Regions from separate parts of the Pseudovibrio sp. POLY-S9 genome, predicted to be linked through region 2. Evidence: riboswitches for the same ligand, from Rfam matches in the RefSeq annotation. Region 2 holds a riboswitch; the other holds the start of a gene.
The links. A riboswitch is a leader RNA that binds a small molecule or an ion and turns the genes downstream of it on or off. The one in region 2 is predicted to bind thiamine pyrophosphate.
Positions count from the first base shown of each region.

Region 1: it holds a riboswitch for thiamine pyrophosphate, as region 2 does, so the genes downstream of both, thiC (phosphomethylpyrimidine synthase ThiC) here and thiM (hydroxyethylthiazole kinase) in region 2, are expected to answer to the same signal.

Region 1 covers NZ_LCWX01000197.1:40,977-46,058, forward strand. Annotated here, with positions in the region: gene PPL9_RS18740 (N-acetylmuramic acid 6-phosphate etherase) at 33-989, opposite strand; gene PPL9_RS18745 (hypothetical protein) at 1,148-3,115, opposite strand; TPP riboswitch at 3,299-3,419, shown strand; gene thiC (phosphomethylpyrimidine synthase ThiC) at 3,514-5,082, shown strand, end outside.
Region 2 covers NZ_LCWX01000145.1:28,152-33,233, reverse strand. Annotated here, with positions in the region: gene odhB (2-oxoglutarate dehydrogenase complex dihydrolipoyllysine-residue succinyltransferase) at 1-34, shown strand, start outside; gene lpdA (dihydrolipoyl dehydrogenase) at 136-1,539, shown strand; gene PPL9_RS12380 (hypothetical protein) at 1,596-2,027, opposite strand; gene thiE (thiamine phosphate synthase) at 2,107-2,748, opposite strand; gene thiM (hydroxyethylthiazole kinase) at 2,732-3,544, opposite strand; TPP riboswitch at 3,617-3,719, opposite strand; gene PPL9_RS12365 (tyrosine recombinase XerC) at 3,779-4,738, opposite strand; gene PPL9_RS12360 (phospholipase D-like domain-containing protein) at 4,820-5,082, opposite strand, start outside.

The DNA of each region.
Region 1 (5,082 bases), on a different contig from region 2:
ACGATCTAAGCGGATCGCAATGCGCGCATAAATCAATCAGGTTGATGTAACCCAAGCACCCGAAGAGATTCTCCCAAATCTCCCTGAGTTTCATTCAAAACATTAGTGGCCTGTTGCTTTGTTGCCCCCAGCACCAGTAAGACAGCCAGCTTGATCTGACTGTCACTTTCATGCAGGGCAGCTGCGGCTTTTTCCTGAGAGCAAGCGGTGAGTGAGACCACCATGTCTTTGGCGCGCTGATCAAGCTTGATGTTGGTCAACTGCATATCCACCATGTAGCCGCGATATACCTTTTTCAACCGAACCATAAGCGCTGTAGAGAATAGGTTGAGCGCCGCTTTTTGGCTGGTGCCTGCGGATAATCTGGTTGATCCTGCCAATACTTCAGGACCCGTCCTTAACAGGATTTCATGCTCAGCATCGGCCAGTAACGGGCTTTGTGGATTGTTCGCCAGTGATATGGTCAGAGCCCCCGCGCCTCTGGCGGTTTGAATAGCAGAGCGGGTAAAAGGTGTGGTGCCGCTTGCTGCAACACCTAAAACGACATCAGAAGCGCTGACATTATTCTCCAAAATGAAAGCACGGCCTGCTTCTTCGCTGTCCTCACCGCCTTCCTGCGGGCGTAACAATCCAGCTTCACCGCCTGCCAGACCATAGATCAGGCGATGCTCTGGCCAGCCAAATGTAGGGATGAGTTCAATGCCATCCAGAACGCCCAGTCTGCCTGAGGTCCCTGCGCCGACGTAGACAAGTCGACCTTCGGTTCCCTGCAGTCTTTGGGCAGCAGCATCCACTGCGGCTTCCAGCTCTCCCAACGCAGACCAAACAGCGTTGAGGGCTTGCATTTGACCACCCAGCAAGGCTTTGAGGACTTCGTCAGTCCCCCATGTTTCCAAGCCTGCATAACGTGAAGATCTTTGCTCGGTTTCACGCCACTCCTGCGGATTGGAATGTTCTGGAAACCCCACTTTTTTGGATATGCTGGACACGAGACTCTCCCTGATACCAATAGCATACCAACAACTCACGATATGGCAATGATATATTAGAAAAGACCCGCAACTTGCGTAATCCCAATAGATTTCTAACAGTTACCTGTGACAATTGCAGGCCACAGGTATTGTTTTGGACCTAGTTTTTTTCTTGGTCAATCCCAGCGTGCTTCTTCTTCGCGGCGTACAAAGACGACCTGACGTCCATCAGGCAGCAACTGGCTGATTTGATCTGGGCCGCCGTGTTCATCAAACTCAACTAATCCAATGCCACTTGCATTCAGCAAGCGTCGGCCATGATGCGTGCCCACAGGTTTGCGCGGAATAACCTTCATGCCACGTCGTCTGGTGAGCCAGTTCAAGGGAGAGCGAGGCGCATAGAGCCAGCGGTTCAGATGGTCGAGTTTATCAAGCAGTTTGGCCGGGAACTCGTTTTTGATGCCACTGCTGCAGATTTGCCAGATGTCAGGCCCACGAGAATGTCCGCGTAACTCGACATCGTAAACAAAGGAATAGTGCACATCACCAGAAAGGGTCGTAAAACGATCTGGCGTTTTGCGGTGGCGGAACACGTTCAAAATGCCATCTGCCGTTCCCGGATGTGCCATCCAGTATTCCGCATCCACCATGAGCGGCTTGCCCATGAACGTGAGCAGCTTCTGCAGCGTTTCGATCAGCTTTACGCCGAAGATCGGAGCTGCGGAGACGAGTAGCACGGCGTCTTTTCCGCGCAGAGATCGTTGTAAATCTGTGACCGCTTCCCAGTCCAGAAGGCCCGAGGGTAGATATCCTGCCCGCTCTGATCTCCATCGACGTGTGCGCGTATCCAGCACCAGCAGTGGTGGGTCTAGTTCCCAGTGATAGTCCCAGTTTTCAAAGGCGAAGAGATGATCCAGAAACTCATCGTAGCTGTTTGTGCCGGGCACCGTGACAGCTTGCGTCATCGCTTCAAGTGTTCCACCTGAGAACGCTTCAGGTCGGTTGCCCCACCCCTGATTGAGCATATAGGCACACAAGGCATTGCCAATGATCCGTCGGGAGAACGGATGGCCGTAGGCGGTCTCTTCCCAATCACGGTTGAGGTTCCAGTCATCAGTGACATCATGGTCATCAAAGATCATCGCGACCGGAAGATGCGCAAACAGACGGCGCACCTGACTGAGGCCCGCAACAAACTCTTTCAGAATTTTCCGTTCGCTCTCATAGAGCGCTGCTTCTTCTGGTGTCAGTCCTTTGGGCGCATCTGTCTCAACCAAATCCCATAGCGCCGGAGACCAGACGAGGAGGTACATTGCCAAGAATTCAGCAAGTGTGATCAGATGGTTATGGGCATGATCGGCAGTGAAGATCGGTTTTTCTACGCCACCGAACAAGACAAGCCAGAGCTTCCGGTTCTTTTCCAGGCTTGGGAGAAACTTTTCGCGGCGGTAGTAGGTGTCGCCGTGCTGGTAGAAATCTGATGCCTTATCAGACACTTTGCTTTCCAAGCCTGCCAGCTGTTCCTCAGTGATACCGAGTTTTTCGATAAGCACATGGATAGCTCGCAGCATGGGGCCAGCAACATCATCTGAGTAAATCTGATCGCCACTCATCACGAGGGCAGCTGGCCATTTTTCCTTATCAACTTTGGTGCCCTTCTCAGCTCTGATATGCTTTGCCAGAAACTGATCGGCTGCGACCAGACCATCGCCGGATTCGTGATGTGGTTTGCGGCAGGACCCGTGCAGGAGTGAGGAAACTTTTGAGCTTAGCAGAAAACCTGGGAGTTCCTGATTTTCATAGCAAAGATCAGGCGCCCATACGGAATGATCCTGCCACCCAGCCTCCTCATCATCCTCCATACGCAGAGCGAGGCGATAGCTGATCCAAGTGTCTTGCGGTAATGGGCGTTGGAGAGGTAGATCGATCAGGAGGTAGTGGAGATGTGCCCCTGCTGAGATCAGGTTTACCTCAGTTTGCGCTTTCGTCAGCTCGTAGATTTGCGGTTCACCACCTTGTGGGAACAAGTCCAGCTTTACATTTGCCGGAGCGCGCACTGCGAGCCAGAATGTTAAACGTGAGGTTTCCAGTCGACGCAAGATCGGGCCAGCTAAAACGGATGGGAGAGAACAGTTTTCAAGCATTCGTTGATATTATTTTTCGCGATATCCAGATGTGAAATTCTTAGATGAGAGATAGGAACGCAAACCGCAAAATCCAATAAGTGTCAGCAACTCCCCTCTCATGAAATCCAATTTACAAAAGATTTCTGAACCTCACCTGAACCGAACCTACCTTGACACTAGTTCATAATCGTTCTAGCAAAATCATGTATGCAGGGGAGTCTCACCAAGGAGACTGAGAGGCTGACAGAGCGCAAGCTCGGCGACGCGACCCTTAGAACCTGACCCAGTTGATACTGGCGTAGGAAGCACAGGTCGCGGGGCCTGTTTGTAAGACTAGTGTAACAACCGCGATCTTAGCAGCAGAAGTTCTTTCTGCCGTTTCCCAGCCAAAACTCATCTGGTGTCTTTTTCGAGTTATGAACTTGAGGAGCACCATTATGACGACGCCGAACCCATCCATCACCACAGGCGCTTTGCCAGCAGCGCGCAAAATCTATGTTCGTGGCAGCTTGCACGAAGACGTGCTTGTACCCATGCGCGAGATCAGCGTTCACCCGACAGCAGGTGAAACACCGCTGCCAGTCTATGATAGTTCCGGTCCTTACACGGACCCAACGGCAACAACGAATATTTCTGAAGGTTTGCCTGCTCTACGGCGCAAGTGGATTGAGGCGCGCGGTGACACCGAGGAGTATGATGGCCGCGAGATTAAACCTGAAGACAATGGTTTTATGAAAGGCGACCGGCTTGTTCCAGAATTTCCAGTGAAGCCTTGCCCCTTGCGCGGAAAGGACGGTAAAGCCGTCACCCAGCTGGCCTATGCCCGCGCTGGCATTATCACACCGGAGATGGAGTTTATCGCCATCCGCGAAAACCAGTTGCGGGAAGCGGTTGCAGAAGAGCGGTGTGGCAATGACTGGGGTGCGAGCATCCCTGATTATGTAACACCGGAGTTTGTACGTGATGAAGTGGCTGCTGGCCGCGCGATCATACCGTCAAACATCAACCACCCTGAGAGTGAGCCGATGATCATCGGGCGGAACTTTCTGGTCAAGATCAACGCCAATATGGGTACATCTGCTGTCACCTCCTCCATGGAAGAGGAAGTCGACAAGATGGTGTGGTCGATCCGCTGGGGCGCTGACACGGTGATGGATCTGTCTACGGGGCGTAACATTCACAACACCCGTGAATGGATCATCCGCAATAGTCCTGTACCGATTGGGACCGTCCCGCTTTATCAGGCACTTGAGAAGGTGAATGGAGTTGCCGAAGACCTGACCTGGGAAATCTTCCGCGACACGTTGATTGAGCAGGCAGAGCAAGGGGTTGATTACTTCACGATCCATGCTGGTGTGCGCCTTCACATGGTGCCGATGACCGTTAATCGCGTGACGGGGATTGTCTCCCGTGGTGGTTCCATCATGGCGAAGTGGTGTCTGCATCATCACAAAGACAGCTTCCTCTATGAGCATTTTGACGAGATCTGCGATATTTGCCGCCAGTACGATGTGGCGTTTTCTCTTGGTGATGGATTGCGTCCGGGTTCCATTGCAGATGCAAATGATGAAGCCCAGTTTGCCGAGCTGGAGACGCTTGGGGAGCTGACCAAGATTGCATGGGCCAAGGATTGTCAGGTTATGATTGAAGGCCCAGGTCATGTGGCCATGCACAAGATCAAAGAGAACATGGATAAGCAGCTGGAATGCTGCCATGAGGCACCGTTTTACACGCTTGGCCCTCTCACCACGGATATCGCTCCTGGCTACGACCACATCACTTCCGGCATTGGTGCTGCGATGATCGGGTGGTTTGGCTGTGCCATGCTTTGCTATGTGACACCAAAAGAGCATCTGGGATTGCCGGACCGGGATGATGTGAAAACCGGTGTGATCACCTATAAGATTGCAGCTCACGCCGCGGATCTTGCGAAAGGATTGCCGGATGCCCAGCGGCGGGATGATGCCTTGTCCCGTGCACGCTTT
Region 2 (5,082 bases):
TGAAGATCCACAGCGTCTGATTCTGGACCTCTGATGTAAACGTGCCCGGCACTGGCCGGGCACATTTGTTTTAAGGGAAATTGGCGCACTTCTCTTCGTTGCAGCCTTCTCCCGCCTACTTACAGGGATTTGCAAATGTCCTACGATCTCGTCGTCATCGGTACCGGCCCAGGCGGTTATGTTTGTGCAATCAAGGCAGCTCAGCTCGGCATGAAAGTTGCTGTAGTTGAGAAGCGTAAGACCCATGGTGGTACCTGCCTGAACATCGGTTGTATTCCATCCAAAGCTCTGCTGCACGCTTCTGAAATGTTTGAGGAAGCAAACCACAGCTTTGAAGCTCTGGGCATCAAAACTTCCAAGCCAAAAGTGGACTGGAAGGCAATGCTGGCGCACAAAGACAAAGTGATCGACGGCAATGTAACCGGCATCGATTACCTCTTCAAAAAGAACAAGATCGACGTTCACACTGGTACTGGTCGTGTGCTTGGCGCTGGTCGCGTAGAAGTAAAAGCTGAAGACGGCTCTACTTCCATCGTTGAAACCAAGAACATCGTGATCGCAACAGGTTCTGACGTAATGCCTCTGCCAGGTATCGAGATTGACGAAAAAACTATCGTCTCCTCAACCGGCGCTTTGGCTCTGGAAAAAGTGCCTAACCGCATGACTGTTGTCGGCGCTGGCGTTATTGGTCTTGAGCTTGGTTCCGTCTATGCCCGTCTTGGTGCTGAAGTGACAGTTGTTGAGTTCATGGACAAGATCCTTGGCCCAATGGATGCAGACGTTTCCAAGCAGTTCTTGCGTATGCTGAAAAAGCAGGGTCTCAAGTTCAAGCTGTCCTCCAAGGTAACTGCGGTTCAGAAAAAAGGCCGTGCTCTGGAAGTGACCGTTGAGCCAGCAGCAGGTGAAGCCGCTGCCGCAACTCTGGATGCAGACGTGGTTCTCGTCGCAATCGGTCGCCGTCCATACACGGAAGGTCTTGGTCTGGCAGAAGCAGGTGTTGAGCTGGACGAGCGTGGCCGCGTGAAGACAGACAACCACTACAAAACCAACGTTGACGGTATCTTTGCTATCGGTGATGTGATTGCAGGCCCAATGCTTGCGCACAAAGCGGAAGACGAAGGTGTTGCAGTTGCAGAAATGCTCTCAGGTCAGGCTGGTCACGTAAAGTATGACGTCATTCCTGGCGTTGTTTACACCTCTCCTGAAGTGGCCAGCGTTGGCAAAACTGAAGAAGAGCTGAAAGCTGCTGGCATCAAATTCAAGTCCGGCAAGTTCCCGTTTTCCGCAAACGGTCGTGCAAAAGCAATGCTGCACACCGACGGTTTCGTGAAAGTGCTGGCTGACGCTGAAACAGATCGCGTGCTCGGCGTTCATATCGTTGGCTTTGGTGCTGGCGAAATGATCCACGAAGCATGTGTTCTGATGGAATTCGGCGGTTCCTCTGAAGATCTGGGTCGCACCTGTCATGCGCATCCAACAATGTCTGAGGCAGTGAAAGAAGCTGCTATGGCGACATTCGCCAAGCCAATCCATATGTAATCTGGAAGTTCCAGATTAAGAAAAAGCCGCTTCAGGAAACTGAGGCGGCTTTTTTGCTATTGGCGAACAAGGATGTAGCTGCGTGTCTTATTGGGAAACGTTGGATCGTGGTTTTCTGTTCGCACGTAAGCCTGAATACGCTCTCCCATTGGCCGAAGCTCAATGTGTTGCGCTTTGAAGAAGCCGCCAAACCGGAACGTTAGTACACCAGAAAAACTAAGCTGCCCTGGAGCCCAACCCCATTTGCAATCGCGAGGGGAGCAGCTGGTAAATGCGCGGGCGCGCACAACCAGTTGCCCATCAAGGCACTGGCCTTCAACTTCAATCTGAGAAAGCTCTTTCAAACGTGCTTTGGGATTTTCCCAGTCCCCCAGCTCCGCCATCTCTGATTTGCGGACTTCACAGGCTGTTTGAGCTTGAGCTGCTGAAACAAGAAAAGCAAACGTGCAGAAGAAAATGCACATAAATGTTGTTTGTCTAAGTTTCATGACTAAAAGCTCCCCGCCTAGCCCTCTCATATATCAATGTAAATGGGCTCTGCGAGGAGTAAATGCGTGTTTTATCCTATCACCCTAGGTCTTTTACGCTTTTGACGATGTCCTGAAGCTTGCGCGTAGCTGCGGATGGACTGGATGCCCCACAGATTGCTGAAATAACTGCAATCCCATCAGCTCCAGCTTTGATCACCTGATCCGCATTCGCAAGCGAAATTCCGCCAATTCCGACCACAGGCAACTGAGATTGAACCGTTAAACCGGCAAAGCTCTGCATACCCATATCAGCCGCATCATCCTTACTGTTCGTCGGGAAGCAAGCGCCTATGCCAAGGTAATCGCAGGTGGAAATGTCCGCAGCATCCAGCTCATCCTGAGTGCTGACCGAAAGACCAAGCAACTTATCAGAGCCGATCAGCTCCCGGGCTTTCGTGGCAACCATATCATCCTGCCCAACATGAACACCGTCCGCATCAACGGCTAACGCAACATCCACACGATCATTGATGATTAGCGGCACATTCAGCGGTTTCAACGCTTGCATCAACCGCTCTGCCAGCTCAATTTGCTTGCGCGTGCTGCCAGTCTTGTCACGAAGCTGCACAACAGTAGCGCCGTTTTGTGCGGCTGCGATTGCTATGTCGACGGGATCCTGACCGGGGCAGTCTTGCGGCCCCAGCACCAGATAAACGGACAGATCAAGCAACGGTTTCATGCATTTCAACCCGTGCAGTTGCGTTGAGGATATCGCTGTTCAGCTGATAGAGGCCGTTAATAATATCCAGCTGCAAACTTGCTGGTCCTGCTGAATTTCTTGCAGCAATCTCACCAACAACCCCGAGAAAGACCATTGCATCAACAGCAGCATCAAACGGGTCATCGCAAACAGCCAGTGTCGCGCCAGTCAAAGCTGTTGCCGTGCAGCCAAGACCAGTCACATAAGGCATCATCTTATCCCCGTTGGCGACTTCAGCAGTGCACGCACCATCAGTGATAAAATCGACAGGACCAGAGACGACAACAACAGCGCCCGTCTGCTTCGCCAGTTCTTTCGCTCCTGCCAGAGCCGCCTGAGAGCTATCCGTGCTATCAACGCCTTTTCCACCTGTACCCTGACCAGCAAGTGCCATGATTTCAGAAGCATTGCCACGAATGACGCTCGGCTTATTCACCAGCAATTCACCAGCAAGCTTGGTGCGGAAGGTCAGCGCTCCAACCGCCACCGGGTCCAGCACCCAAGGGCGACTTGCCTTATGAGCAGCAGCAGTTGCCAACTTCATCGCCTCTGCCTGAGCAGGGGTAACCGTGCCAACGTTGACCACTAATGCACCTGCAACACTTGCAAGTTCAGGGGCTTCTTCCGTGCCATCCACCATGGCAGGGGAGGCGCCAATGGCCAGCAGGGCGTTGGCTGTGGTGTTGGCCACCACGATGTTCGTCATGTTATGGACGAGTGGACTGTTGTCACGAATTGCGGAAAGAGTTGCGCAAGCGCTTTCGACACGACCCATTTTTATCCTCGGTCTTGTTGTGCGAAAGAGAGCTGGTATCAGGGACTTGGCAAACTGCCAGACAATCTATCCCCCAACACGGCGTGAGTGCTCCCTTCGCTGGAATTATCCAGAGCAGGTTCTTCGAGTATGATCTCAGCCACAACACACGTGTTGGGCACCCCGTTTCACATCGACGAACCTAGGGGATCTGCTAAGGGAGATCAAGGTGATGTGCGGGAGGGGGATAACCTATCAACGACGCGGGTGTGCCTTGTCATAAGCGTCCAACAGCTGTGCACTGTTCACTTCCGTATAAATCTGTGTAGTAGAAAGACTTGCGTGCCCCAGTAGCTCCTGAATGCTCCTCAAATCCCCGCCTTCAGACAGCAAATGAGTTGCAAACGAATGGCGTAAAGCGTGAGGCGTAGCGGTGTCTGGTAGACCAAGAGCACTGCGGATTTTTTGCATGGCCAGCTGGATCATGCGCGCATTCAGCGGGCCACCACGAACGCCGCGAAACAGCGGTGAGCTGCCCGACAGATCGTAAGGGCACTGCTTTTTGTAGGCCTCAATAGCTTCTATTACCACTGGCAGAACCGGAACAAGCCGTTCTTTGTTGCCTTTACCGCGAATCTTCAGCGACTTATCCCCCTCCTTCGGTGCTGAGGCCGATGTCAGAGACAGCGCTTCAGAAATACGGAGACCGCAACCGTAGAGCAGTGTGAACACCGCTGCGTTGCGGGCTTCAACCCAGGGAGTGTCCTCGAAAGCGAGATCGCTGCTGACAATCGCTTTGGCTTCCTCAACGGGGATAGGCTTGGGCAGGCTGCGGGGAAGTCTCGGCGTACGAACAGCCGCAGCACCAGCCGCATTCACCTCACCGCGCTCCTCCAGAAACGAGAGGAAGGAGCGGATGCCAGCCAACCCGCGGGCAAGCGTCCGCGTCTGCGCGCCATCCCTCCGGCGGGTTGCCAGAAATGCGCGAAAGTCCTTTGGTTTCAAAGACTCCAGATGCCGCAGAGCAACCGGTTCACCTTCATAACTGGTCATGAAGCGCAGGAACTGACGGGTATCGCGCTCATACGCTTCCAGTGTCCGTTCAGCCAGTCGTCGTTCAGAGCCCAGATGATCAATCCAGTCTTCAATCGCTGCGGTAACATCTGGTTTGCAGATGATGAGTAAGTCTTCGCCGCTATCAAGGGAATTTGCCATTCGCAAAGTGTAAGCGCCAAATCTGGCTGAATGGTTACCAAAAGATAAACATACACGCCTTTGCGAAATGCCTGCGCAAATTTAGTTGATGATGATTGGCTGCCCGTGATCACTGATGATCCGGTCAATCTCCAATCGCGCCGCCATAGCAAACCGTTTCTGGTTCTCGGTCGGCACCACTGAGTCCCCCAGAACTACGATGTTCTCATCATTAAAACGGTTCGCCGGGCCAGTGTAATTAAAGCTGCCGACAATCATGATGCTATCATCAATCACCATAAGCTTATGGTGCAGCTTGCCAATTCGGCTTGATCCGCGAACAAAATGCAAATCTGCACCAGCTT